2 regions of the Methylomusa anaerophila genome follow, and region 1 is predicted to be linked to the other one. Evidence: riboswitches for the same ligand, from Rfam matches in the RefSeq annotation. Region 1 holds a riboswitch; the other holds the start of a gene.

The links. A riboswitch is a leader RNA that binds a small molecule or an ion and turns the genes downstream of it on or off. The one in region 1 is predicted to bind FMN.
Region 2: another riboswitch for FMN. It lies ahead of ribB (3,4-dihydroxy-2-butanone-4-phosphate synthase); the one in region 1 lies ahead of ribD (bifunctional diaminohydroxyphosphoribosylaminopyrimidine deaminase/5-amino-6-(5-phosphoribosylamino)uracil reductase RibD).

What each region holds. Positions count from the first base shown of each region.
Region 1 covers NZ_AP018449.1:4,051,390-4,066,399, reverse strand. The annotation lists gene MAMMFC1_RS18495 (bifunctional 3,4-dihydroxy-2-butanone-4-phosphate synthase/GTP cyclohydrolase II) at 1-418, opposite strand, end outside; gene MAMMFC1_RS18490 (riboflavin synthase) at 453-1,106, opposite strand; gene ribD (bifunctional diaminohydroxyphosphoribosylaminopyrimidine deaminase/5-amino-6-(5-phosphoribosylamino)uracil reductase RibD) at 1,075-2,205, opposite strand; FMN riboswitch at 2,481-2,605, opposite strand; gene rpe (ribulose-phosphate 3-epimerase) at 2,854-3,510, opposite strand; gene rsgA (ribosome small subunit-dependent GTPase A) at 3,514-4,389, opposite strand; gene pknB (Stk1 family PASTA domain-containing Ser/Thr kinase) at 4,404-6,290, opposite strand; gene MAMMFC1_RS18465 (peptidoglycan D,D-transpeptidase FtsI family protein) at 6,304-7,758, opposite strand; gene MAMMFC1_RS18460 (FtsW/RodA/SpoVE family cell cycle protein) at 7,748-9,028, opposite strand; gene MAMMFC1_RS18455 (Stp1/IreP family PP2C-type Ser/Thr phosphatase) at 9,018-9,734, opposite strand; gene MAMMFC1_RS18450 (FHA domain-containing protein) at 9,741-10,160, opposite strand; gene MAMMFC1_RS18445 (FhaA domain-containing protein) at 10,201-10,977, opposite strand; gene rlmN (23S rRNA (adenine(2503)-C(2))-methyltransferase RlmN) at 11,166-12,215, opposite strand; gene rsmB (16S rRNA (cytosine(967)-C(5))-methyltransferase RsmB) at 12,405-13,781, opposite strand; gene MAMMFC1_RS18430 (DUF116 domain-containing protein) at 13,802-14,572, opposite strand; gene fmt (methionyl-tRNA formyltransferase) at 14,589-15,010, opposite strand, start outside.
Region 2 covers NZ_AP018449.1:1,305,505-1,320,514, forward strand. The annotation lists gene MAMMFC1_RS05705 (aminotransferase class I/II-fold pyridoxal phosphate-dependent enzyme) at 1-490, shown strand, start outside; gene ribB (3,4-dihydroxy-2-butanone-4-phosphate synthase) at 1,104-1,739, opposite strand; FMN riboswitch at 1,868-2,022, opposite strand; gene MAMMFC1_RS05715 (HD-GYP domain-containing protein) at 2,203-3,288, shown strand; gene MAMMFC1_RS05720 (redoxin domain-containing protein) at 3,408-3,875, opposite strand; gene MAMMFC1_RS05725 (aminotransferase-like domain-containing protein) at 4,000-5,184, opposite strand; gene MAMMFC1_RS05730 (N-acetylmuramoyl-L-alanine amidase family protein) at 5,712-6,329, shown strand; gene MAMMFC1_RS05735 (TAT (twin-arginine translocation) pathway signal sequence) at 6,400-7,569, opposite strand; gene MAMMFC1_RS05740 (N-acetylmuramoyl-L-alanine amidase family protein) at 7,833-8,942, shown strand; gene MAMMFC1_RS05745 (DUF5050 domain-containing protein) at 8,960-9,898, shown strand; gene MAMMFC1_RS21960 (DUF4118 domain-containing protein) at 9,923-11,182, opposite strand; gene MAMMFC1_RS21965 (histidine kinase) at 11,179-11,958, opposite strand; gene kdpC (potassium-transporting ATPase subunit KdpC) at 11,988-12,566, opposite strand; gene kdpB (potassium-transporting ATPase subunit KdpB) at 12,826-14,874, opposite strand; gene kdpA (potassium-transporting ATPase subunit KdpA) at 14,891-15,010, opposite strand, start outside.

The DNA of each region.
Region 1 (15,010 bases):
CCCGGCGTAATACGCCGCCTTCGCTGGAACGAAGCGGAAAAACATGTCCGGGGCGGCGCAGATCTTCAGATTTGGTATCAGGATCTAAAACGGCTTTGATAGTAGCAGCCCGTTCATGGGCGGAAATACCGGTGGTCACATTTTTGGCATCAATTGATACGGTAAAAGCCGTACAGAGTGCATCGGTATTATCTGTAACCATTGCCCCAACTTCCAACTGGTCGAGTCTGGCGCCGATAACGGGCATACAGATTAGACCACGACCATAAGTCGCCATAAAGTTTATGGCTTCAGGAGTTACTTTTTCTGCAGCCATTAAGAGGTCTCCTTCGTTTTCCCGGTCCTCGTCGTCAACAACCACAATTATTTTACCATTTTTAATGTCTTCAACAGCTTCCTCAATGGTATTAAATTTCATTTTGGACCCTCCTGTCTATATAAGTCACCTGATATTATAAAGTAAAGCCATGTTCTGCCAAAAAATCTGCGGTAAATCCCTGCTTCACCTGATTCTCGCTTGCGTTGTCCAGCAGTTTCTCCACATACTTGCCGATTACATCGGCTTCTAAATTAACCGGATCACCGGTCTTTTTTATTCCCAGTGTTGTCAGAGCGGCGGTATGGGGTATTAAGGACACGGTAAACCAGTCCCTGCCATACTCTACAACCGTTAAACTAATTCCGTCAATGGCGATTGAGCCTTTGCGAATGATATATTTCATCACTTCCAGTCCTGCCTGAATGCGTATGACAAACGCATTATCATCTTGTTCTTTGCTCACAATTTTGCCAACGCCGTCAATATGGCCGCTTACAATATGACCGCCAAGACGGTCGCCAACTCTGAGAGTCCGTTCAAGATTAACCGTATCTCCCGCTTTCAGTCCTGACAGCGCGGTTCGCTCAACGGTTTCCGGCATGACGTCGGCTGTAAACCAGGAATCACCGATGGCAACTACTGTGAGACAGGTACCGTTTACAGCTATGCTATCTCCTAGTTTGATATCGAGCAACACTTTATGGGCATTGACCGTAAGGCGAGCTGATTTAGCCCCGCTGCTAATATTCTTGACTTTACCCAATTCTTCCACAAGTCCGGTAAACATTTCTTCCCTCCCGCTTAAAAATATTGGCAATAACCAGTATGTCTTCGCCGATGTGCTCATATTCAATGTCTTCAAGAGAGATGGCATGATCCATTATTGCGGCTCCACAGCCGCCTATCGGGCCGGGAGCATTAACTCCGCCGATAAGTTTCGGGGCAATAAAACAATATAGTTTGTCCACAATGTTTGCGGCTAAGGCCGAAGCATTAATTTGGGCGCCGCCCTCTACCAATACACTGGTTATTTTACGACAACCCAGTGATTGGAATAAGGCATGCAAGTTCACTCCGTTTGGCCCGGGCTCTATTGTCAATACTTCCACGCCGGCGTCCTGCAGTGATGCGACTTGCGACGCTGGCGCCCCGGGAGTAACGGCAATAATGGTGGGCGCCTTCCGATCAGTTACCACTTTGGCCGTAAGCGGGGTGCGAGCATAGCTGTCGACAATAATGCGGACCGGGTTTCGCCCTCCCGCCGGCAATCTGACTGTAAGTTCAGGATCATCGGCAAGAATGGTGCCAATCCCCACCATAATACCGTCATAACGGTCTCTTAACCTGTGGACATAGGATCTTGCCTCTGTACCCGTTATCCATTTGGAACAGCCAGTGTGGCAAGCAATTTTTCCATCAAGGGACATTGCAGTTTTTAGAACGCCAAAAGGCAGGCCGCAGGAGATCCATTTGATGAACACTTCATTTAGCTTGGCGGCATCCTGCGCTAACACACCTTCTGTTACCTCGATGCCAGCGTTACGCAGCAGAGCAATTCCTTTACCCGCAACCAAAGGATTGGGGTCTGCCATGGCCACAACAACTTTTTTTACGCCGGACTGAATGACTGCATCGGTGCAAGGACCCGTCAGGCCACAGTGTGAACATGGTTCCAGGGTTACATACAGAGTAGCGTCACGCGCCAACTCGCCGGCATGGTTTAAAGCGTGAATTTCCGCGTGAGCGGTCCCTGCTTTTCTGTGCCAACCCTGGCCGACGATTCTACCGTCTTTTACGACGATCGCCCCAACTAAAGGATTGGGAGTGGTACGTCCCAGCGCATATTGGGCTATGGTCAAGGCCTGCCGCATATAGTATTCGTCCATAACAGCCTCCCTAATATGTTTGAAGAAATGTACCTGCATTGCCACGAACTGCTTAGAAATCGTCAGATGCTAGGCGCGACGAGTACTGGAATGTAAGCGTACTGGACGTACGCTGGAATGAAGCACGCAGGAGCAACAACGCAGATGGCGGTTTATAAGCAGTTCCCTACTTTAAGCCTATAGTTAAACGGAAATAAAAAACTGCTGACGCTTTTAGGGCTGTCAGCAGCTGGATTTTAGGCAATAAAAGTATTGAAGCCGCTATGGCTCTCAATACTAGCCTTTTTCCATCCAGACTATACTGTCGGCTCCGGAATTCAACCGGATCAGCCATAACGGCTCGCGGGCTATACCGCCGGTCAGGAATCAAAAGATGTAACTACTCAGCTTAAAGATTGGAACTGCTGAAAAACCGTCATCTGCGTCGTTGCTCCTGCGTGCTTCATTCCAGCGTACGTCCAGTACGCTTGCATTCCAGTACTCGTCGCGCCTAGCATCTGACAATTTTTGAGCAGTTCGAGACAATCCATGATCTGAGTATATAAAAGATTACTCTTTTTCACCTTGCCCCAAAGGCTCGTATAAAATTTTCATTTGATAAAATAAATCTGTGTATATAATATATGTTACCATTATCGTCTTTGAAAATCAAGTCCCTCTGAGCAAGCGAATCGCCTCTTTCGCGTCGGGCGAGCCGTAAACTGCCGATCCGGCAACCAGTATATTTGCGCCTGCGGCTATTGCTTGTCTCGCTGTATTCGGATTAATGCCACCGTCTACTTCAATATCTACATCAACGTTTAGCTTACTAATCATCTTTTTTAGGCGGGCAATCTTGTCAATTACTCCCGGAATGAACTGTTGTCCCCCAAATCCTGGATTTACGCTCATAAGGAGGATCATATCGACGTCAGCCAATAATTCCTCAATCATGACAAGGGGCGTAGACGGGTTGAGCGACACCCCGGCGCGAATACCGTATTCTTTTATATTTTGAACGAGGCGGTTTAGGTGGGGCGCAGTTTCTACATGCACAGTTATCAGATCAGCGCCGGCTTTAATAAAAGGATCAATTAAATCTTCCGGATTGGTAATCATAAGATGCACATCAAACGGTAGCTTGGTTACTTTTCGGATAGCTGAGATAACAGGTGGACCAAAAGTAAGATTAGGTACGAAGTGACCATCCATGATATCAAGGTGTAGCATGTCGGCCCCGGCTTTTTCAACTTTACCAATTTCGTCTGCCAAGCATGAAAAATCAGCAGATAAGAGTGACGGCGCAATTTTAACGGGCTGATTCATGATTTAAAATCCCTTCTTATTCTCGTTAATTTCAGTTAAAATTTCTATATAGGATTGGTAACGGTCGGTATGAATTTTGCCATCGTCCACAGCTTGTTTAACTGCGCATTGGGGTTCTTTAAAATGCAAACAGGTAGTAAACTTGCACCCGGAAGCATATTGAACAATTTCAGGGAAACAAAATGCCAGTTCCGGCGACGGCAGCTCTTGAAATTCAGTATAACTGAACCCGGGTGTGTCTACAACAAACCCACCGCCGGCTAAAGGAAGTAATTCCGCAAAGCGGGTAGTATGCTTGCCGCGGCCAATTTTTGAGCTCACCTCTCCTGTCACTAGTTCCAGACCGGGCTGCACCGCATTTAAAATAGTTGATTTTCCTGCTCCTGAAGGACCGGCCAAAACGGATATTTTGTCAAAAAGCAGGGCGCGAAGGGCGTTAATATTCTGCCCGGTTTTAGCCGATACGGTCAATATTGGATAGCCAATACTCCGGTAACGATCAAGCAGTTCGGTAATCGTATCCCCATCGGCAAGATCCAATTTGTTGATACAGATAATAATATCCAGTTGCGAATGTTCGGCAATCACCAGAAAACGGTCGATAAGACTAGGATTTATGTCGGGATTTACTGCCGCAAAAGTAAGAATTACCTGGTCGACGTTGGCCAGCATTGGCCGTTTAAGCATGTTGCGCCGGGGTAATATTTCTTCAATTACTCCTTTTTCCGGACCGACTAAAGAGTAAGTTACTTCGTCTCCGACCAACAGGGAGAAACGTTCTTTTTTGATGCGGCCGCGAAGTGAGCAGGAAATGAGTTTATCGCCTGTTTGTATATAGTAATAACTATTATAAGCTTTTACTACAACACCATTAAGCACTTGAACGCCTCCTGCTAAATTGTTTGTTCTTGCAACAGTTTATCGTTAATGTAGACTTGAACCCGAACTTGGCCAACACCTTCAACGGTTTTTTCCACTTTTTCGCCAGGTTTATGCGCGCCTTCATATACAATTCGGCGGCCGTTGGAATCAGTAACTACGATTTGAAGCGACTGTTTCGGCGATCCATTCGGAATGGTGACTTGAACGGACGCCCGCCTGACGGCGCCAGATATTCCTTTCGCAACTGAAAAATCAATGGCAGAACCTTCTGTTACCTCCGATGCCGGGAGTGGATTTTGCCCGATGATAGTACCGGGTGGATACTTATCGTTAGGAGTTTCAGTTACTTTTCCCAGTTTTAATTTCAGGCTGTCTAACTGGGTAGTAACGGTATTAAGAGAGGAGCCTTGGAAATCCGGCAGCACGATTTTCCGAGGACCGGCTCCCTTACTGATGACTATGTCAATTGCAGTACCTTTGGATACTTGCGCCGGCGGCCTGGGATTTTGACTTATTACTGTATCCTGGGCAACATCGGAACTAAACTGCTCATCTACTCTTCCCAGTTTTAACCCGGCGTTTTGTAGTTGCAGTTCGGCGTCCCGGCGGTTTATTCCTCTCAGATCAGGAACAACGGTAGTTTCGCCGCCTTTGCTTATAATGAGCGTAACGGCGCGTTGTTCTTTTACAGTTGTGCCGGCTTCCGGTTGTTGAGAAATCACGTACCCGGCCGGGACTTTATCGCTAAAAGAATCCGAAACTACTACTCTTAAGTTTTGACTCAATAAAATATTGCGGGCTGTATCTACTTGTTTGCCGACTACATCCGGTACAACCACTTCATTAAGGCTCCAGAACTTGCCAAAACCCAGATAAGCTGCCACGGCGGATACCAGCAGCAACAGAGCAAGACCTAACAGCCAGGGTTTTACTTTTTTATTTTTAGGTGAAGTTTCAGCCAGAACGTCATTCTGCCTTTTTCCTGCGGGAATATCAGCGTCAGCGGCTGTTGGCGGGATCTGCGGCAAAACCTGAGTGGGAAAATCCGTTCGGGAGAGTCTTCTGGTACGATCATCCTGCAAATAGTTTTGGGACATTTTAAGGTCGGTGATCATCTCACTGATGTCGGTAAACCGGTTAATTGGATCCTTAGACATGGATTTAACTACGGTAGCCTCAATTAAAGGTGGTATATCGGGGTTGAATTCCCGGATAGGACGTGGTTCTTCCTGGAGGTGTTTAAGAGCAATGCTAATTGGCGTTTCGCCGGAGAAAGGCACAGTGCCTGTCAGCATCTCGTATAAAACGACTCCCAGTGAGTAAATATCGGATTTGGCGCCAACTGCCGAGCCTTTGGCCTGTTCGGGTGAAAAGTAGTGTACAGAGCCGATTATTGTACCCGATTGGGTCATTGTGGCCGACGTCACGGCCCTGGCAATTCCAAAATCGGTAACTTTTATTCTTCCTGCACGAGTCATTAAGATATTATGCGGTTTTATATCACAATGCACCAGGTTGTTTTGATGGGCATGTTCAAGCGCTTCCGCTATTTCTATAGCAATACGGACTGCCGTTTCCACCGGAAGAGGCGCTTCCCGCTCAATCTTGTCTTTCAGAGTTTCACCTGAAATGTATTCCATGACGATATAGTAGGTGTTTTCTTCGTAACCAACGTCATAGATATTTACAATATTTGGGTGGGAAAGTTTGGCTGCGGCCTGGGCTTCTCTGCGAAACCGGCTTACGAATTCATCATCATCGGTGAACTGCGCGCGCAGAACTTTTACCGCAACCGACCGGTCAAGCAATTTGTCGTGCGCCCGGTAAACGTCAGCCATTCCCCCGCCGCCGATTCGTTCTATAATTGTATAGCGATTATCCAGTGTACGATTAAGCAAAGTATTCACCCCCTTAACGTAATGCTTGTTCAAAGATTTGGCGGGCAATTGGCGCAGCAACGCTGCCGCCGGAACCACCATTTTCAACGATTACTGCCATAGCAACCCTAGGATTGTCAGCCGGCGCAAAACCGATAAACCATGCATGGGCTGCGCCATGGGGATTTTCCGCCGTACCCGTTTTTCCGGCTATTGTAATGCCGGATATATTAGCAGAAGTTCCCGTTCCCTCTTGGACGACCTTGACCATCATTTTAGACAAGGAGTCGGACAATTTAGGACTCACAGGCGACAGCCATTTTTCCGGAACGTGTCCTTTGATCACTGTTCCGTCAAGGGTTATAACTTTCTGAATCAGAAAAGGTTTCATAGTTGTGCCGTTATTGGCTATTGTCGCCGCTAGCATCGCCATTCTGAGCGGTGTTACAAGCAAGCTGCCTTGACCAATACCTATTTGCGCCAAATCACCATCGCTTAACCGATCAAATTCAGGCAAATGAACGGGAGATTCTATAAATTCTCCGTCCAATAGTCGACTGAATCCAAAGCTCTCGAATCCCTGTGCTATTTTATTTCTTCCCAATTCCAGTGCTAAACTTCCAAAGGTAACATTACACGAAACAGCCAAGGCCTGTTCCAGAGAAACTCTTCCGTGAGCCTGAGAATTTGTTTCATTCAGAACATAGTCCGGGCCTATTTTTAGCGAGCCGGAACAGTTGAAACGGGTATCCTTGTCAGCTATGTTCGCACTTAATGCCAATTCCGCAATCAGTACTTTGATAATAGAACCGGGAGGATATAGCCCTTGAGTAGCTCTATTGAGCAATGGACTGTTCTGTGCTTGCGATATATTTGCCCAGTTGCTGTCAATAGAATCCGGGTCAAAGCTTGGCTTACTCACTAATGCTAAGATCGCGCCTGTGTGTGGCTCCAGCACAACGACTGCTCCCTGTGAACTTCCTAAGGCGCGGTAAGCAGTTTCCTGCAAGTTGGAATCAACCGTTAACAGTACGGTATTTCCAGGTTTGCTGCCAAACAGACGGTTTATTGGACCAAGCCGATATTCAGGGGTATTTCGTCCGGATAGGTAAATATCTCCAGCGCTTTCAATGCCGCTTTTACCATATTTTATACTATCATAGCCAATAACGGGAGCATACATAGCGCCATAAGGATATTGGCGTCCGTATTCATTATTATCATTATTATTGTTGATAATTTTACTATATGCCAACACATTATGTTTAGCATCCAAAATTTTTCCTCTTTCAATTTTACGGGATGCTTCAGCGAAACGGCGATTTAAAGGATGAAAGGCTAGATATTCGCTTTGTACGACCTGCAGATATGAAACGTAGATAAATAGCAAAGTCAACAGCACAATTAAACATAAGCCTGTAAAACGAACGTTGCGGCGAATATTGTCATAAATATTGTCGTGACTATCCGGCGAATGGTTACTGAGCATAGTCTGGCCTCACTTCTGACAAGGCAAACAGCATGCCTAATAAAATGAAACTCGATACTGTCGAACTGCCGCCATAACTTATTAACGGCAGGGTTATGCCTGTGAGCGGCAGGAACTTAGTTACGCCGGCTATAATAATAAATACTTGCATTGCAAGCAGGACCGAAAGCCCGCTGGCGAGAATAATAGTATACGGCGTTCGGGCCAGGGAGGCAATTTTGAACCCGCGGTAGACCATAAAGATGTATGCTAGTATTACTGCTGAACTTCCGGCAAAACCCAATTCTTCAGCAATTGCTGCGAAAATAAAGTCGGTATGAACTGCCGGTATGAACTGCGGGAAGCCGTAGGTTAACCCACTTCCTAAAACATTTCCTGACCCAAGAGCAAATAAAGATTGGACAATCTGATAAGCTCTCCCGGTAGGGTCAACCCAAGGGTTAAGCCATATATCTATACGAACCTGCACGTGGGGGTATAACTTATAACAAGCAAATGAACCTATGATAAATAAAATTGCTGCCAGAACTATGTATAAAAGCCGGCCGCTGGCAATATAAGTCATGATAATTGTTGTTCCAAAAAACAATAGTGCGGACCCAAGATCTCTTTGGGTTACCAACATCAGCATTGCTAACCCCCAAAGAGCGATTAAAGGAGCAATAAAGCGGGGGTGTGGCAGGATGAACGGCCCATAGTGTCTAGTTGCGTAAGAAAGTAATTGACGGCGCTCGCTCAAATATGCAGCTAAAAAAATAATAACAAACAACTTAGCAAATTCTGCTGGCTGAAACATGACGGGTCCTAAGATGATCCAGTTTTTGTTACCCCCAATATCAGTGCCAAACAATATTGTAGCTAAGAGAAGACCTATGCCAATCATTCCGCTTGTGTATTTATATTTTGCGAGTGGTTCGGCTTGCCGGAAAACAAATGAAAATATAACAAATCCCAATAAGCCAATTGCTTGCCACAAGACTTGCATTATAAATAGATCGGGTTTGAGACGCAAAATCATCGTTAAACCAATAGCAGAAAGAAATATGCCAAGCGGCAATAATAACGGGTCCCCGTATAACTTGAGTAGATACCGGATAATAAAATGAACTAAAAACCAAGTAACGATTAATCCCGAAACAGCAATTGTGACAGGTGCCTGGATTTTTCCCTGAGAAAGGCTGATCACCAGCCAACCCAAAAAAAGGATTATACTTGCTATTATCAACAAAGTGCGCTCTTGCTTTATTGTATCACTATTTTTATTTCTCATAATAAATATAAATAACCGTAATATTATCATGGCCGCCTGATAGATTGGCGCGTTGGATAAGAGCGTTAACGACTGCCTCGGCATCCGCCGGATGCATGTTTATTGTCTCTTGAATCGTATTTTCACTTACCATGTTTGTAAGTCCGTCGGTGCAAAGAAGCAAGCTATCGCCTTGCCGCCACTCCAGCTTACCCGTATCTATACGGATTTCTTCACTGGTGCCGACTGCCCGGGTGAGTATGTTACGGTGAGGATGAACTTGAGCCTCTTCATTTGTGATACTGCCGCTTTGTACTAATTCCCATACCAGAGAATGGTCGGTTGTAATTTGTTGCAGCCGGTTATTACGAATGAAATATAGGCGGCTATCTCCAACATGGCCCCAATATACATCCTTATTATCAATATAAATTGACGTGATTGTTGTTCCCATGCCGGAACACTCAATTTTACACTGTGCCATTTGATAAATCATCATGTTGGCATGGGCAATGGCTGACAGAAGTACCTGTTCCCACTCCGATATGTTAGAACATTTTTTTATATACTCGTTTATCGTATTAGCACCTAAATTGCTGGCGATTTCACCTGCGACATGCCCACCCATACCGTCAGCAACCACAAATAAATGTGGCGGGGAATAAATATAACTATCTTCATTGGTCTTTCTCAACAGCCCAATGTCTGTTCCTGCATATGCCAGCAATCGTAATCACCTCACGAATTTAAAAATAACTGCTCCGATTTTAATTTGGTCGCCACTCAAAAGCACGATATCTTCTTCCACTTTTCGTCCATTAAGCAGTGTGCCATTTGTACTATTCAAGTCAGTCAATAAGTATTGGTCTCTCAATCTGGAAATACAAGCGTGTTCATGGGAAACAAAAGAATCATTAATAACTATGTCATTATAAGCGCCGCGGCCAATCGTCATACTATCTGTAAGATCAAAGACCGGTTGTGACAGTTTTTTTTGAGCGTCTTCTACCACAACAATTTTAGCTGGCTGGGCATTACTTTCTGTAGTTGATTGATTATAATTATTATAACCTTTTAAGATATCTAGTGAGACAACCTTTAGTACCCGGTAAAGGAAGTAATAAAGCAACATCACTAAACCGTACTGCATCATAATACCGACGATTGATAAAAATTGTATCCTGTTAGGCAACTCACTTCACCCCATAAACAATGACGGTATTGCCTACTTTGATTCTATCGCCATCTTTTAAAGTTTTGCGGTAGACACGATGGTTATTAACATAAGTACCGTTAAGACTTTTAGCATCAAGTATGATATGATGGTTGTCTTCATATATGACGTAAGCATGTAAACGAGATGTATTCATATCACTTAAAGGCAATTCGTTTGATTCACGGCGGCCAATATTCACCCGGCCAGCAGTTATGTCTACTGAAAGGCCGGTATCGAGGCCTTCGGATACCGTAAGCACTCCATGTAATAAAGTTTTTTTGGTAAAATCAGCAAGTGGCAGGTCGAATTTATTAAATATGCGCGTATCTTCTTTGCCTTCACTTTTTTTTACCTTACAGCTACAGCTTTCGTTATCGATTGGCAAAGCCTCGGTAAATTTGGTGACAACTGAAAACGAATGCTTTTCCAAAAGCTCTTCCACAAGTATCTCAACTTGGGGATTACCAACAAATGTATAGCCTTTTGATCCGGCTTCCGCATATAAATACTCAGTTAGTTCCTGGCAAACTGTTTGGAGGTAAGATTCAATGCGCTTGTATTCTTCAGCACTTACGTAAACAGCATAGTAATTTGGAACAAAGATGTGGGACACCCCTACCATCCGGTCATCTTCCATACGGCGTATGAGTTCTCTGGCAATTTCAACCGGTTGTAAACCGCTTGACATATACTTATTAAAAAATCCTTCTATGTATTTTTCAAAAAAATTTTCCAGATTACGGACAAATTTCAATGTTAACACTCCAAAAAATAATAAAATAATAAATGGTAAAATAAATATTGGGATTTGCCCGGAATGCCTAAAATTAATTATACGTTATCTTTTTCTTATAGTCAAAAAACAGTATATTTTTTAGAAATATGTCCCTGAAAGATTTTTGTATCGGCTCAGTTTATCAACTGCTACGAACTGCTTTTCGTTTAATCCCCTAGTACTTTGCGTCTAAGTTGTCCGCAAGCCGCGTCAATCTCTTTTCCCATTTCTTTTCGAATTGAAACGTTAATATATTTCTCTTGCAGTATTTGCTCGAAACACGTTATTTCACTTGCATAGGGACGGAGTAAGCCGCGCTCGGGAACTGGATTGACAGGTATAAGATTTACATTGGCTAGTTTCCCTTTTAAAATGCGGGCTAAATCTCTGGCGTGCCCAGGGCGATCATTTACACCTTTAATAAGTATGTACTCATATGTTATGCGTCTTCCAGTCCTGTTTACATATCTGTCGGCTGCGGCAAGCAAAGATTCAATCGGATATCTGTTATTTATTGGCATAAGCTGAGAACGAAGTTTATTATTGGGTGCGTGCAGTGATATTGATAAAGTTATTGGCAGACCTTCATTACCCAGGCGGTCTATTTCCGGAGTAAGACCCGCTGTAGATAGTGTGATACTACGGTAACTTAGATTTAAGCAATATTTTTCATGCAATAATCGGATGAAGCGGAGGACATTGTCATAGTTGGCCAGAGGTTCTCCTGCACCCATTATCACTATTGAATCAACTTTTTCTTGCTGCTGGGCGAGCAAATGGTTTACATACAAAACCTGAGAAAGTATTTCTCCTCCTGATAAATTTCTGGCTACTCCTGACAATGTTGAAGCGCAAAACGTACATCCCATAGCGCACCCCACCTGCGAGGAGACACACACACTATTCCCATATGGTTGCCGCATAAGTACAGTTTCAACAGCCAGATCATCAGCAAATGACAGCAGGAATTTGCTTGTAAGACCGTCGGCCGAGTGTTGTTCGGCTATGACCGATACGCTGCCAATAATGAAGTTACTGTCTAATAATAATCGTTTAGCCTTTGGTATATTCGTCATATCCGCAAATGTATTTACACCGCGTAAATACATCCATTCGGCAATTTGCTGTCCCCGGTATTTTTCTAACCCCAAAGGCTTTATTTTAGCTGCGATTTCGTCGGCAAACAGGCCGAATAGATCAGATTTATCAGGCACCATAGCATACCCCCATCCCTTTATATTGCTCAGCTATCAAAGGCCGCGAACTGTTTAGAAATCGTCAGATGCTAGGCACGACGAGGACCGGAAAGGAGGCGTACTGGTTGTACGTCGGAGTGAGGACCACAGGAGTAACGACGCAGATGGCGGTTTATTAAGCAGTTCCCTGCTTAAAGTGAATAGTCCTACTTACTTAAGTCGGGTCATGCGCGCGATAAAAAAGCCGTCAATACCATCAATATGCGGCCATAATTGAACCATGTCATCAGAACGCTTCTGGATGGGAAGATACCGCCCGGTTTTTTCCAGTGCAAATTCCGGATGAGTATGTAAAAAAGAATTAATAACCTGTGAGTTTTCTTCCGGTTCAGTTGTACAAGTACTATACACTAATATGCCGCCAGGCTTAACGCATTGGGCACAGCTGCTCAATATTGCAGTTTGCAATTTGGGTAGTTCCTTTAGCATACTTTCCGATTTTCGCCAACGGGAATCAGGTTTGCGCCGTAAGACGCCTAGTCCCGAACACGGAACGTCGACAAGGACGCGGTCTGCTTGTGCCGGAAATGTTGTACCTAAATTAGTTGCATCCAGTGTTTGTGTTTCGATAATTGTCAGACCGAGCCGCTTAGCGTTCTCTTCGGTAATCGCAAGCTTATGCGGGTAGATATCGGTAGAAAGCACCCGGCCTTGATTGGACATGAGGGAAGCAATATGAGTACTTTTCCCCCCGGGAGCGCCACAGGCGTCAATAATAAATTCACCTGCTTTAGGGTCGAGAATGTGTCCCACCAGCATTGAGCTTTCATCTTGCACTTGAAATAGTCCTGCTTGCAGAGAGCTAAGAGACATTAGCGCCGGGTATTCATGGCAGACAATTCCTTCCGGCGTCCAAGCTGAAGGCTCGGCAACCACACCTTCGTTTTCTAAGCGGGCTAACAGCGTTTCGCGTCCGATCCTGGTTGTATTGGTGCGAATTGACAAAGGCGGGTTGCAGTTATTTGTCTTGCAGAGATCTTCACAACTTTCAAATCCCAGGCGATCAAGCCATCTTTTTACTAGCCAATCAGGATGAAAATATTTTAACGCCAGATATTCTACCGGCATTTCATCTTTGTTGGGATAAACCGCCTTTTCCGGGTTTCGGGCGGCATTTCTTAAAACTGCGTTAACAAGCTTTACCGTTCCGGCATGACCGTACTTTTTAGCCAGTTCTACCGACTGGTTACAGGCGGCAGATGGTGGTACCTTGGTCAAAAAGAACAGCTGATACATCCCGAGTCGTAAAATGTTACGTATTATGGGAGTGATTTTATTAAGCGGCCGGCTGAGGTAATGCTCCAGTAGCCAATCCAGCGTATTACCGGCTTTAATTGTGCCGTAAACCAGTTCGGTGAGAAACTTACGATCCTGGTTGTTCAACTCGCCGGTTTTGGTTAGCCGGTTAATCTCCTGGGCCAAAGCAATATTAGCATATGCGCCTTCAATATCAACGGCATTAATAACCCGGAGAGCTACTTCCCGTGCATCAACTTTTCTTCCATTTTTACTATTTTTCCAAGACATGACTAATCACCATATTATTTTTATTGTTTTTCTGCCAAAAAACTCTGTATTGCCTTCTCCACTTTTTTTAAATCCACCCGCGTATTGCAACAGGGACCATAAGGACGCTCGTTTAAAACGCCAATGACCGGTAGCGGAAAAACGTCTTGTATGCCGCTGGTTAGGTCACGCTCGCAAGCAATGGCCAGCACAGCCTTGGGGCGTAATGACTTAATGATTTTGCGGGCTAACGTTCCGCCGGTTACGACTGCTAAGTTAACTCCGTATGATTTAGCCATTTCAGATAAGTCACCGACTTGACATTGACCGCAGTGATGGCAATTCGCCACATTACGAGTAATTTTGTGGGGGCATGTTTCTTGCTGAATACAATGAGGCGTGAGAAGCAAAAGTCTGTCCGGCGTCACTTTAATCTGTTTTTTCAGTACGAGATGATTGCTTACCTCAATGAATGATCTTTCGACCCGCTCTTTATCCACTTCAAAAACTTTTCCAATACGGATAGCTAACGGGAAGAGGAGATTAATGGCCGACCAGGCCAAACCCTGGAAGATCCCTAATGTGGGAAATCCGAGAATTGCCAATATTATACCCACAACTCCGCTGGCAATAGCTAAAATTGCTACCGCGAGCAATGTACCGAGAATTAAGGGGAGATAGGCGCTAATGTTAGACAAACCGGGAGAACTCACAATCCAAAGGCCGTAAGTTGACAAAGCAGCTAAGAATAAACTCAGCAAAATTAAGGTCAGAAATAATCTTTTTTTGGGGCGCGGAACTGCTTCTATCACTTTAATTCACCTCAAATTACCCTAAAAAGGTTCCCACATCTAAACAATAACCACGAACGCATTCCCATGCTTTCATTTTACGCTTGGATTCAGGCTGTACTTCAACAAGTTCCAACAAACCCTTGCCTGTTTCCACAATAATTCCTTCACTGCCGAGTGCTGCAATTCGCCCTGGCATTGAGCACATTGAATCGGTATTGGCAACTTTTGTCTGCCAGACTTTTAGCTTTTTTTCATTATGGCAGCAATAAGCCCCTGGCCAGGGGTTTAATCCGCGGACTAAATTATGAATTGATGGTGCAGGCATTTGCCAATTGATTTTTTCAATTTCGCGAGTTAATAAGGGGGCATAAGTCGCCTTGCTGTTGTCCTGGGCCTGGCGCGGGACCTTGCCTAATGCCATGAGTTTCAGCGTTTCGGAAAGCAGCTTGGCTCCTA
Region 2 (15,010 bases), 2.0 Mb from region 1:
TAACTGGCTGAAAAAGCAGATGATCATACAAACGATTGGGCCCGATAAGATGAATCAATTGCGGCATGTCCGTTTCTTCAAGGACCCGGCCGGCATTGAAGCCCATATGCGCCGGCATGCAGCCATCATCAAACCGAAATTTGATTTGGTTACGGCAATTTTTGAATCTACCTTGGGAGGAAAAAACCTGGCCACCTGGAGCAATCCCCGGGGCGGTTACTTTATCAGCCTGAACACGTTACCCGGTTGTGCCAAAAAAGTAGTCGCCAAGGCGGCTGAAGCGGGAGTCGTACTCACTGGCGCCGGCGCCACTTTCCCCTACGGCCTTGACCCGGAAGACAAGAATATCCGGATAGCTCCCACTTTCCCGCCGCTACCGGAATTAAAGCAGGCTCTGGAGTTGGTTGCCCTTTGCATCCAGTTGGTCAGCGCCGAGCAGGAACTCGCTAAAAGGAGTACTCCGGCAAAAAACAAAATCGCTGCCGTTTAGGCAGCGATTTTGTTTCGTTTAAACAGGGGCAATTCGCAGTGAGGTTTAGCAAGACTCAAAATCGTTATCACAGAATAAAAGTAGCAAAATAATGATGATGATAACGATTACAGCAAAACCGTTACGGCCACCACCACATCCAAAACCCATATGTATTCCCCCCTAAAATATGATGAAGTTTAGTTGAAAACTTTACTCTATCCTATGTAACAGGTAGCCGGCTTGCTACTCACCAGGCTTAATTTGGGCTCGGATAACACTGTCATTGCCGTTGCCAAAGTTGTGCTATTAATCCCATTGCTGGAAAGCCAAACAGGGCTATGAGACCTGGTTAAATTAGCTCCTGTCCGGGTAAACAGCAAAAACGAATACCGCCGTCATAAGGGAAAAACAAAAAATCCGCCGGTAATCCAGGCATGAGCCCGGAATCCCCATTGTCCTGACCCGGAAACACCCTCCAAGCCCTCAAGTCCCCATACCGGGTGGTACCGCTTCCAGACTCCGGCGGGGGTAGAGTCCCTCACCGAAGACTGATGTTCAGCGAAAGCTAAACGAGTTTACCGGATATAATTAAAAAGCCACCCATCGAATTTCTCAGGGTGGCTTCTCTCATTTATAATTTGCGAAATTTCACCAGATCAGCAACTGTTACCACTGCCATTTTGTGCTTTTGGGCAAAGGCGGCAATCTCCGGCAACCGGGCCATGGTACCATCAGGATTGGTAAGTTCACAAAGAACGCCGTATGGTTTTAACCCGGCCAGCCACATCAAATCAACAGTAGCTTCTGTATGGCCTTGCCGCTCCAGGACCCCGCCGGGGCGGGCCCTAAGCGGAAAAACATGCCCTGGTTGGCGCAGGTCCTCCGGTCTGGCGTTGTCGGCAATAGCAGCCATTACTGTCTGTACCCTGTCGGCAGCCGACACGCCGGTAGTCACTCCTTCTGCCGCTTCGATGGATACGGTAAAGGCCGTCTGGAACCTGCTGGAATTGTTCTCAACCATCATCGGCAGTTGCAATTGCCGCACCTTGTCCGGCGGCAGGCACAGGCAAACAATTCCACTGCATTCCCGGATCAGCATTGCCATTTGTTCTTTCGTCAAAGTCTCAGCCGCGAATATCAGGTCACCTTCATTCTCCCGCTCCTCATCATCGGCAACTAACACGCCGTTTCCCTTACGTAAAGCGCACAGAGCGTTTTCCACCCTTTCAATTGGGGTGCCAAACTGACTAAATGGGTTCTGATTCATGGTAAAATGCCTCCTATTATTATAGTCGACTTACCTGAACCAGGGCGAAGACAGACAGCTAACATTAGACGGCAGATTCCATAAAAACAGGTGAACCATTACAGTCCTGTTGGATAAATCGCTGACTGCCTTATCCTCTTTCATCCGGACTGTAACCGTCGGCTCTGGCATCAAACCAGATCTGCAGACCTCTTGTTTCGGTAAGAAAAAGAGCGCACGCGGGCTCCCTAGATCCATCTAGGATACCGCCGGTGGGGACTTTCACCCCGCCCTGAGAATAAGTCACAGTTTGAGAATACAATAATTTGCCGTATTGTGTCAAGGTGTCAAGACCTTAAATAGGACAGAAGAATTAGGTATAAATAGGACAATGGGCTTATTAAATTCCATAAATAGTTGCTGTATACTATTAGTAGTTGATTTTTTCTTATTACTCGATTTTAATCAAAGAGGAGCGGATTGTATGCCAACAAAAATGATTGCGGTAAAGGACTTAACACCTGGTATGATTATTGGCGAGCCGGTACTTTCCGCCAGCGGCAAAGTGCTGTTAGGGCAATACATATCCATAACACCTAAAATAACGGCTCTATTAGCCATGTGGGATATCAACTATGTGTATATAAAGGTTGAAGACGGAATAGAGCCGGCGGCAATACAAACAATAGACAACCAGCCGTCCGATCCCTCGCCGCTTGACCTTTCCGATGAATGTCAAAAATTCTTTAATGAGTACGATAATATTGTTACCACCGCTGCCCAATCCTTTGAGTTCATTCGCGGCCAAAAACAAGTCCCGGTGCAGGAGCTGAAAGACACATCCTTCAGCATTTACTCCACCGTGCTCGCCAATGGCTCGGCCGCCCTGGACTACCTGCTGGTTAGCGACTATACTATAGCTGATAAAGTATCACGGCATTCGGTCATGGTAGCATTTATCAGCAGTATTATCGGCCGCCAGTTGAAACTGTCCGTCGATGAAATTCATATACTTATTTTGGCCGGCCTGCTGCACGATGTTGGCAAGTTCATCGTCGCCAATGATAATAACAGCAACGGGCCGCAAGCGCATGTAATCAACGGCGCCAAACTCTTACGCACCGTTCCCGGTCTGCCCCGGGAAGTGGTCGTAAGCGCTCTGCAGCATCATGAATATATGGACGGCAGCGGCTTTCCACTGGGTCTAACCAGTGAGAAAATATATCTTTTCGCCCGAATTATCGCAATTGCCAACATCTTCCACCACCAGACCTATGACGAGGAATTTTCCAATCCGTTTCCGGCGCTGGATTATTTATCCAAAGATATGTTCGGCAAGCTGGATCCTGCTATTTGTCAGCCCTTTATCAGGCAAGTCCGGGATTCGCTGATTAATTCTCCCGTATTGTTAAATGACGGGCGTGTCGTACAAGTTGTATTTTTTAATCCGTCCCATGACTACAGTCCCGTAGTCAAGACTCAATGCGGTACGGTAATTGATCTGGGAACAAGCAAGAACATCCATATTAAACGGGTTGTTGCGCCGGAATACCTGGCAAACGCCAATTAAGATGATTAGAAGACGCCCCGTGAATCCATTGCCTGCGTACACGGCCAAGTACGCAGCGCCGCCGGGTTCATGGGGCTGCCTGCATCCGAACCTTTCTCCTTTCTCAACAGCCGGATATTTTATTTGTTATATTTTTTTAGTACAGCAAGCACTTCTTGGATGTCAGGCAACTCAGGCACCGGGTAAATCTTAACCCATACAACTTTACCTGTCTCATCAACGACGACATTAGCCCTTTCGGAAAAGCCTTCTTCCGCCCGGAACAGGCCGTACTCCCCTGCTACTTTGCCATGGGGCCAAAAGTCTGACGGCAGCCGGACGTTAGCAATTTTCAGTTCTTTGGCCCAGGCATTTTTGCTTGGGTAAGGATCGACGCTTATCCCCAAAGGAACGGTATTCAGACCGGTCAACTCGGCGAAATTCTCCTCCAGGTTTTTCATCTGCTCGGCACAAACCCGGGTCCACGCCAGCGGATGCCATGATAACAGCACCCTCTTCCCCCGGTAGTCGGATAGTTTGATCGTATCCTGGCGGTTATCGGTTAAGCTAAAATCCGGCGCCGTATCCCCCGCAGCAATGATTCTCATCGTAACTCCCCCTTCAAATATTTAATAAATAATTATTATCTAAAGATATTCGTCATTCATTTGTGAATTCCTTCCCCCAAAAGACTGACCTGTTATTTTAACTTATCGTTAAACCCGGCTGTTGTTAATACTCGTTTATGGCCCGTGCCAACCGTTTAATTCCCTCGACAATTTTCTCTTCCGGCATATTGGAGTAATTTAAGCGTAAGGTATTTGTCACGCCGCCGTTAGGAAAAAATGAATCCCCCGGGACGAAAGCCACGTTATAATTTCTTAGGCAGTTCAGCAGCAACTCAACCGCTTTGATCCGTTCCGGCAAGACCGCCCAGGTAAACAGCCCGCCCTGAGAATAGGTGAACTTTACCGTACCGGGAAATTCGGCCTGCATTGTCTCAACCATAACGTCCCGCCGGCGGCGGTAAACATTAATAATATTGGCCACAAAAGCATCCAAGTCATAGATCTCAATAAATTTGGCAATTTGCCGCTGGCTAAGAATTGAGGTATGCAAATCCGCGCCTTGTTTAATCAATACATATTTATCTAAAAAGCGGGAGTCCGCCGCGATCCATCCTATCCTCAGCCCGGGACAAAAGATTTTGGAAAAAGTACTGATATAGATTACCAGCCCCTTTTGATCCATAGACTTTAAGGACGGCAGCATTTCTCCCTCGAATCGCAGCTCACCATACGGGTTATCTTCAATAACCGGAATTTCGTATTCGTTCATCAGTTCAATCAGCTGCCGGCGCCGCGCCAGCGACCATGTCCGGCCGGAGGGATTCTGGAAGTCCGGGATGACATAGATGAACTTTACTCTGTTGGTTGTCGCCAGAATTTTTTTTAGGTCCGCCATGACCATGCCGTCATCGTCGGTGGGTACTTCTTTAAAAACCGGCCGGTAGGCTCTGAAGGCGCTGATCGCCGCCAGATAAGTCGGACTTTCGCACAAGACGACATCGCCTTCATCGATAAACAGCTTGCCGGTAAAATCCAGCCCCTGCTGCGACCCGCTTATAATCCGTATATCCTCATAGGTAACACTGGTTTCGTTTTTTCGGTTCATGCGTTCGGCAATCTGCCGCCGCAACGGCACAAATCCCTCGGTAGTGGAGTATTGCAAGGCCTGCCTGCCGTTTTCCTCCAATACCAGCTCAGTCACATGCTTCATCTCTTTTACAGGAAAAAGCTCAGGCGCGGGAAGACCGCCGGCAAAGGAGATAATCTCCGGGTTCTCGGTAATTTTCAAAATTTCACGGATTTCTGACGCCTTCATGAACTCCATTCTTTTGGCAAAAGCAACTCCCATACGGCTGTCCCCCTTATTCACTCCAATAGTTTATCATCAATACTAAAGGGTTATGTTGCCAATGTACATATCCAATTGCAAAATATCCCCCAGAATTGGATACTATATATGTCGCATTAAAAATTGACATCCGGGTATTCGGATAAGCTGAGTTAAGCGACAACGTCGAGGCGTTATACCCGGATATAATTTCAAGTCTTTAATGCGTTCCATATAACTGAAATATGATTAATAAAAGCAGCAGGTATATCAAACCTGCTGCTTTTATTAATCAGTCTCTTTAACTTTTGCGGGCCGTAAAAAATATTATGTAGTAGCATCGGCAATAACCAGTCATTCACTGCAATTAACTTTCGGCCGGTAAGCTAAAAAGATTGAAAAATACTGTTGCTTGGAATCTATATATCAGAATGATTAGAAAACCCGACTGGCGCCGAGCCTAAGCGATAGCGATAGCCGTTGGTTGCACTTATGTCAACAGAAAGTACTCCTATTTTCTGTTAGACTAAAAAATGGAGGCTTTAAAAATGAAAATAACAGTTAATCCTGGCCACTATCCGGGTTTGGACCCGGGCGCAATTAACCCTGAAACCGGGCTGCAAGAGGCAACGGTAAACCAGCAGGTGGGTGAAAAGCTGGCAAGCCGTTTAAAGAATTACGGGCATGATGTGTTGCTAATCCAGCGCAATGAGTTATACGAAATCACCGATGAAAGCAATACCTGGGGTGCTGAATTATTCATCTCGCTTCATTGCAATTCCTTTACAAGCTCAGAAGCCCACGGTACAGAGACATATCATTTTCCCGACAGTGAAAAAGGGAGTAAGCTGGCCTCGCTGATTCAGGCCGAATTCATCGGCAGCCTGGGACTGGCCGACCGTGGTGTAAAAGCCGCAAACTTTTATGTACTGCATTACACCGATTGTCCGGCAGTACTTTTAGAAATGGCTTTCATCACCAACCAGGAAGAAGCCGCCTTACTGGAAAATCAGGACTGGCAGGGGAAAGCCGCCGATGCTATCGCTGCCGCTTTTCAGCGCTATATCCAGGGGGCCGGCGCTGACGAAACCGCCGGCTTGAAGGACCCAGCCGGCAACAATGGCAAGCAAGTTGAAACAACAGATTCCCATGATCTTGAGAGTTGAATGAACCGTAATAAAATAACCCGGGCTGCAATACAGGCAGCCCGGGTCTTGCTATTTTGCGTTTTTCACATTATACCGGAACAACCAAGTTCCGGACTGCTTCCCGTACCGCCTTTTCGCCCTGGCTGAAGTTCAGTTGGTGTACACCCATAATTGTCAGCTGGGAGAATACGTAGTTGCGGAAAGAATAGAAAGGTTTGCCTTGCAGATCCCTGTCGCTTAGCTTGTAATCCGACTTGGCAATATTCTCCAGCAGGGGAATTGCCCATTTAACCGCCGGAACACTGATAACCCAGTCATGGTCGCCGAGATTGGTAACAAAAGTTTCGATTGCTCTGGGCAGGGGAATTGTTTTGCCGCCGGCAGCCAATAGACCAAGGCGGACCGGGTCTTTGCCGGCAATGATTGCTCCCGCTTTAAGATAATTTACTACTCTTGCTTCTTCCTCCGGCGTTCCGGGATTATCGTGGGCGCTGGCCTGGGCGACGATTACTTTGGCCGGCAGACCGCGATAAATAGACTCGGCTATACTCAGGATGTGATGAGCGCCGGTCCCCGCAATCGTAAACTCAGGCAGACTGCTGGCATCATCCTGCCACTGGAACACCCAGGGTTTATGAAGGTCATGCAGCAATTGGGCGGCTATTACTACATCCTTGTCCAAATATAAAGCATCGGTATTTATGTAGCCATTATATAAACCCAGGGAAGAACGGACGTTTAACGCCGTGTGAACCGGCAATCCTCCCGGATAGGAGTGGTGGCTCGCATAGCCGCTGCCCGGGGCAGACTCAAAGGGCTGAGGCTTGCGTCCGGCCGCAGGTAGAGGCGGCAGAAGGTTTTCCGCAGTAACAGACTCTTGCAACAGACCGTTGGCCAGGAGTTCCTTGCGCAGCTTTTCCCGGTCGCCGGCGGCAGTATATTGGGCAGCTACTTTAGGAACCGGATTCTCTATAATCTCGGTAACCGCCCCCCGAAGTTTGGCGTCACTGATCTCCCGGCTGGTAGCCAGCAGGAACTGGTAGCTTTCTTTCACCAGTACCGACTTGTTAGCCATATCCACTGGACTTAGTGCCTGACATTCCGCCAGCGAGATTGCTTTAATATTGGCAGTGCCGGCTTTCGCAGCTCCGTAGGAAACAGCAGGAATAGCGCTCATAACAGCCAGGGTAGAAGCTGCTCCGGCCGTAACCCGGAGAAAGTCCCGCCGCGATAGGCTGCCTTTTTCCATATCAACCATTTTAAGCACTCCTTTCATCCTATGCACGTTTAGGCATAAATTACATATAATTACATAATTATATTTTAGATATTATTGGGCTAGGAAATGTTACTATCAGATTAAATTTTGTTTAATATTTATTCCCTTGCCAACTCCCCCTGTTTTTCACTTGTTATCCAAGATATTTCTAAGTAGAATTATTATAGAAATAAAAAATATAAAAAGGGGTTGGGGAAGATTCTAAGCTATTATCCGGCCTGTATGGCTGCGGAGGTGTTCTAATGCTTAGCCTGGTAAAGATCGTACCGCTGGTGAGCCTGATATTAATGATACTGATTGTAATGCCGTCGGTGGTCCGGGCGGCGGCCGCCGAATCAGGCCCGGTTGCTTCCACCTATACCGTCCCGGAAATTAAAACCTTTTCGCTTAAGCAAAAAGACGTTGTCGCCATTGCTGTGGAAGAATGCCTGCCTGCCGATGCTGTAGCCAATCCTCTGGAATATAAACTTGAGCCTGTCTTTAACGCGGATATGATGAAAAATAGGCTGGAAGTCACTTTGATGAACGTAACCGCTACCGGGGGGGAGCTTGGTACTGCCGGCGGCAAATTTATTGAAGCTTTTAACGCGAATTACCTCAAGCGGGTTAGCATCGAAAAAGCAGCTGAAAATCGTCTCAAAATCACCGCCGACTTCCCGGCAACCGCCAAACCGCAGATCACTACCGTAAAGCGCAAACGGGTCAGCCGGCCTGACAACACCACCGTCTACCGCACCTACCTGGTGCTGAACTTCTCACCCGGCAGCCCCGCAGAGCCGGCCAAGACTATTGTTCTGGACGCAGGCCATGGCGGCAAAGACACCGGCGCCACCAACAACTACCTGTATGAAAAAAATCTTAATCTGGATATCGCTCTCCTCACCAGAGACATCTTGCTGGCGCGGGGTTATGATGTTTATATGACCCGGACAGACGACCGTTTCATAAACCTGCTGGACCGGGCGGATGCGGCAAATATCCTTAACGCGGCTGTGTTTATCTCCATACATAACAACTCCATGCCTGAGGATATGCCGGATTCTGCCAGGAAGCTATACCGGGGCACCACAGTCCTGTACAACTCTGCCGCCCCCCAGCCGGCAAAAGATCTGGCAACCATTATGTGCGATAAGCTTGCCGGCACTCTCGGCACCCACCAATATCCTTTGCAGAATCGTCCCGGCTTGGTGGTCTTAAACTCTACCTGGGTGCCTGCGGTTATTGCCGAAGTTGCGATGCTGCCTCATGCCCAGGACGCCAAAATGATTTCGCAGCGTATCTATCGCCGGGAAGCTGCGGCAGCCATCGCCGCGGCTACCGAAACCTACTTTCGCGTTTGTGCTGCGCTATAAGACAGAAGGGGATAGGCATGAAAATGGACATATCACTCAGCAAAGACTTGTTTATCATACTGGCCGGATTAGTATGCCTCATTATTACCTCGCCCGTGTATGCTGCATCGCCTTCGGTCGGCAACACCCCTGCCAATATCAGCAACAACGGTCTGGCAGCTGCGCAAGACGGGTACATTTACTTCCTTGACCCGGTTGGCGACATATACGCCGGCAGCAGTGAAAAAATCTTCAAAATAAAAGAAGGGGAATCCACCCCGGTCCTGCTCGGTGACGATGAAGCCTGGAATTTGAATGTCGCCGGCGACTGGTTATATTACAGCAACTGGTCGGATAATCACCGCATCTACAAAATCCGTACCGACGGCGCCGAAAAAACCATGATCGGCAACGACCCGGCCAACAACGTAGCATTAACCGGTAACTGGCTGGTTTATGTCAAATGGACCAATACCACCGGCGCCGCCGATAATAACATTTATAAGGTATCGCTGGACGGACAAACCAAAATTCAACTAAACCGCGATCAGTCGGAAAATCTTACGGTAGCTGACGATTGGATTTATTACATTAATGCTTCCGACGGATACAAGCCGTACAAGATCCGGTTGGACGGCACGGAGCGTACAAAGATTGCCGATGATCAAATCTTGTTCATGGCGGTGGCTGATGATGGTTATATCTATTACAGCAACTACTCAGACGGGAGAAAGTTATACCGCATCAATACGGACAGCCAGGGCCGAAGTAAACTCAGCGACGACCGGGCAGGCTTTATCAACGTTGCCGCCGAGTACGTGTACTATACCAATGCCTCCGACAGCGACAGTTTATACCGCATCAAGGCCGACGGTTCCGGCCGCAAGCAAATCTGCGACTTTGGCACCGGACCTACGCCTATTAATGTAATAACAAACCAACTCTATTACAACCGGTTGTTCATAAAGGTCAATTAGTAAGAAAAACAAACAGCTGCTTATTTATCCCCCACAACCTCCTTCCCGTGTCTGCGCGGCAAGCCGGGCCCGCTCAACGGCAATTGCGGCCAGACCGACCCAGGCATCAATCAGCCGCCGCTCTCCCGGCGTCAGTTTATTGGTTACCTGAATTCCGAATACACCGACAATATTGTCCCGGGTCTTGAGGGGAATATATAAATAGCTGGCGCCAGGCAGCGTTTCGGTAGACCGGCCCGCCGTCTGGCCGTGTTCATAGGCCCAGAACGCAACCGCGGCCTCAGCCGCATCCGGCAGGGGCTGCCTGACTATATCCCCGTCACCATTAACGATTTCCCAGTACTGCTCCTGCGTCGCCGGATCGTATGCCGCCCAAACCACCAATTTGCCATTAGCCTCCGGCAGGATTACCACCACCGGCCTGTCAAGAGTTTCCGCCGCTTGTCTGGCTATACCCCGGGTGATTGCGCCCAAATCGGAAACAGCCGCAATTTCCCGGCTGAATTCATATAAAGCCCGGGCGCTTTTTTCCCGCTGGCGGGCCGACGCCGCCTCGTGGCGCAAGAATTCCGTCCGCCCGCCGATAACAAAAGCCACAATCAAAAAGGTAATAAAGCTCCATAAGTAACGTATATCGGTGAGACTTAAACCAGTAGCCGACGAGACAAACAAAAGGTCAAAAAGGACTACGCCGCATACCGCAGCAAAATAGGACGGCCAACGGCCCCACCAGAAGGCGCTCATAATTACCGGCAGCTGGTATAGAAGAGCAACGTTTACCAGTTCTATTTTGTTGCGCAGCAGCCAGCAAAAAGTTGTAATGATGAAGACCATAAGCAGCCCGCCGCCATAATGCCGCCATGGCATGCCGGCTTTGGCTGGCGCGGCTTTAATTGCCGGTTTATATTCAGGTTCTTCCACGCCATGGATAATATGGACATTTATGCCGTCACTCCGCCGGATCAATTTATTGACCACAGATCCATGGCAAATCTCCCGGAAAAAACTATGGCGGGGTTTTCCAATCACGATGGTTGATACATTATGGGTCCGGGCAACCTCCAGCATATCATCAATCAGATTTTCCCCAACCACCGTCAGCGTTTTGGCGCCTAATTCCTCCGCCAGCTTTATATTATGCGCCACCCGGTCGCGCTCTTTCTCACCCATGGGGAAGCGGCGCTTGGCCGGTTCGATATGTACCGCCAGCCAATCGGTCTGCATTCCTCCGGCCAGGCGGCGGGCGGCGCGAATCAAATGGGCTGAAAATGGACTGGCGCTCACACACACCATAACGCGTCCGGCAGTTGGCCAGGGACCTCAATCTGGTGTTCGCGCATATATTCGTTTAAATCTTTATCCACTCTGCTGGCGGTAAAGCGCAGGGACAGTTCCCGCAAGGCGCTGATATTGCCGGGACGGAAGAATTTTTTCAGAGCTTGCTCTACCTGACCGGGAACATAGACTTTTCCCTCTTTCAGCCGTTTGATTAATTCCTGCGGCGGTATATCAATAAGCTGTACATTGTCAGCCTGCTCCAAAATATGATCCGGTATAGTCTCCCGGACAATAACGCCGATAATCTGAGCGACGATGTCGTTTAAACTTTCGATGTGCTGAATATTGACGGTAGTGTAAACATCGATACCGGCCGCCAAAAGCTCTTCCACATCCTGAAACCGCCGCACATGGCGGGAACCGGGAACATTGGCATGGGCCAGCTCATCCACCAATACCAGTCCCGGTTTCCGTTCCAGGATAGCGTCAATATCCATTTCAGCCAGTGTTTTTTCCTTGTACTTAATTTCTTTGGCCGGAATGCGGGGCAAGCCGGCGACCATCTTCGCCGTCTCCTGACGGCCATGGGTCTCAATCCAGCCGATTACGACATCAACACCTTCTTTGCGCAGCTCATGAGCCGCTTCCAGCATGGTATAAGTTTTGCCCACTCCCGCCGCCGCGCCTAAGAATACCGTAAGTTTACCCCGGGACTCTTTGGCTAACTTTTCCAGCAGTTCCTCCGGCTTAGGTCTAGTCTCCCCTCTGTTTCCGCTTGGCAATATCCTCCCCCCAATGCCCATGGCAGTAATTAACGTTTCAGCGCATCCAGAGCCAAATTCAATTCAAGCACATTCACGCGCGGTTCACCCAACAAGCCAAGTTGGCGGCCTTTCACATGGCTATCAACTAATTTGCCGACTGCCGCAGCCGGCAACCCCCGCTCCCTGGCCACCCGTTCCACTTGAATATAGGCGGCTGCCGGCGAAATATCCGGGTCCAGCCCGCTGCCTGAAGCCAGCACCAAGTCGGCGGGGACAGGTGTTTGTTCAGTAAGTCCATTTTCCTCACGGACTTTGGCTATATTGCCAGCTACGATAGCCAGCAATTTTTTATTAGTCGGTCCCAGATTGGAGCCGCCTGAACCAGCGGCATCATAGCCGTCTTTTCCCGCCGCCGACGGGCGGCCGTGAAAGTACCCGGCGCTGGCAAAGCCCTGCCCGATCAATGCCGACCCGACAGGCTTACCATCCCTGACAAGGATCGACCCGTTTGCCTGAAAGGGAAACAGAGCCTGCGCCACCCCGGTCATGGCCAAAGGATACACCAGACCGGTCAAAACAGTCATAACCAGCAACATCCCCAGAGAATTTATAATAGGTCTCAACATACGTTTTCAACACCCTTTCAGCCGATAAACCTTTATTTTTTCTAGCTTTTTACCTTATACCTGCCAATTCCGCCAATTTGATTATCCTTAAGCCATCGTCGTTGCTCAGCTAGCAAATGCCACGAACTGCTTAGAAATCGTTAGATGCTAGGCGCGACGAGGACCGGAACGGAGGCGTACTGGTTGTACGTCGGAGTGAGGACCGCAGAAGCAACGACGCAGATGACGGTTTCTAAGCAGTTCCCCACTAAATAAGCCACTATACCAACCCCAACGCCACAATAATCATGTCGATTATTTTAATGCCAATAAACGGTATAATTAGCCCGCCGAGGCCATAAATGAACAGGTTTCTTTGGAGAATCACGCTTGCTCCCACCGGCTGGTATTTTATGCCCCGCAAGGCTAACGGAATGAGCGCGACAATAATCAGCGCATTAAAGATTACGGCGCTTAATATGGCACTTTCCGGTGTGGCCAGATGCATGATATTAAAAGCATTCATTACCGGATAGGCGGCAGCGAACATAGCAGGAATTATGGCAAAGTATTTGGCCACGTCATTGGCAATACTGAAGGTTGTGAGCGAACCGCGGGTCATCAGCAGCTGTTTGCCAATTTCCACCACCTCAATCAGTTTGGTCGGATTGCTGTCAAGGTCAACCATATTGCCGGCCTCTTTGGCGGCTTGCGTACCGCTGTTCATGGCCACCCCCACATCGGCCTGGGCCAGCGCCGGCGCGTCATTGGTACCGTCTCCCGTCATCGCCACCAGCATCCCCTTTTCCTGATATTCGCGAATCAAGGCCAGTTTAGCTTCCGGAGTGGCTTCCGCCAGAAAATCGTCTACACCGGCTTCGGCGGCGATAGCCGCGGCGGTGAGCGGGTTATCTCCCGTAATCATGACGGTTTTGATGCCCATCTGCCGCAATTCTTTAAACCGCTCTTTAATGCCGCCTTTAACAATGTCTTTCAAATGGATTGTGCCCAGCACCCGGCTTCCCTGCACAACCACCAGCGGCGTGCCGCCCGCTTTGGCAATTTTTTCGCAGGCGCTTTTTACCGCCTCCGGAAAAGCTCCCTCCTGCCCATTAATTTCATTGATACCATTGATATATTTTTCAATAGCGTCCATTGATCCTTTTCGAATCTGTTGTCCTTTAATGTTAACGCCGCTCATCCTTGTCTGAGCCGTAAAAGGAATAAACTCGGCGCCAAGTGTTTGTAAATCCCGTTCCCGTATATTATACTTTTCCTTGGCCAGGACGACGACGCTGCGGCCTTCCGGCGTTTCATCGGCCAGCGACGCTATTTGCGCGGCATCGGCCAGCTGCATTTCCTCCACGCCCGGGGCGGGAACAAACTCAGTGGCCATCCGGTTGCCCAGCGTAATGGTACCGGTTTTATCCAGCAGCAGAACATTGACGTCACCCGCTGCCTCAACAGCGCGGCCGGACATTGCCAGTACGTTTCTTTTCAGCAGCCGGTCCATACCGGCAATGCCGATGGCGCTTAAGAGACCGCCGATCGTTGTGGGAATCAGGCAGACTAACAGTGAAACCAGCGTGACAACTGATATTAATGTGCCGGAATAAACGGCAAACGGCTCAATTGTCGCCACAGCTACCAGGAAAATGATTGTTAAGCCGACCAGTAGAATGGTGAGGGCAATCTCGTTAGGAGTTTTTTGCCTTTTGGCGCCTTCAACCAGCGAGATCATACGGTCAAGGAAAGTTTCGCCGGGATTGGCGGTAACCTGTACTTTAATCCAGTCGGACAACACCCGTGTACCGCCGGTAACCGATGACTTGTCGCCGCCCGATTCCCGGATGACCGGCGCCGATTCCCCGGTCACAGCGCTTTCGTCGACTGAGGCCATGCCTTCAATTACCTCACCGTCGCCGGGGATAAATTCGCCGGCTTTCACCATCACGATGTCGCCTTTGCGCAATTGAGCGGCGTCTACCTGTTTGCTGCCGCTGCCCACTATTTTGGTAGCTTTGGTCTGGGTCCGCGCATTGCGCAGCGCCTGGGCCTGGGCTTTGCCCCGGCCTTCGGCGACTGCCTCGGCAAAATTAGCGAAGAGTACGGTAAACCATAACCATAACGCGATTTGCAGGGAAAAACCGGCATGAGCCGTGCTGCCTCCCAGGATGTCCCGGATCATTAACCCAGTAGTCAAAAACGAACCGATATAGACGATAAACATGACCGGATTTCTAAACTGGGTCTTGGGATTCAGCTTCCGGAAGGCATCGCGGACGGCTTCCCCCAGTATTTCTTTATTAAAGCTTTGGCGGTCACTCATATGCTTACTCTCCTTATTAAAATGTTGTACCTTGTAACATTAGCTGCTGCTCGACAATCGGCCCTAACGACAATACCGGCAGGAATGTGAGAGCGCCGACAATTAGGACCACACCCGCCAATAAAAACACGAATAA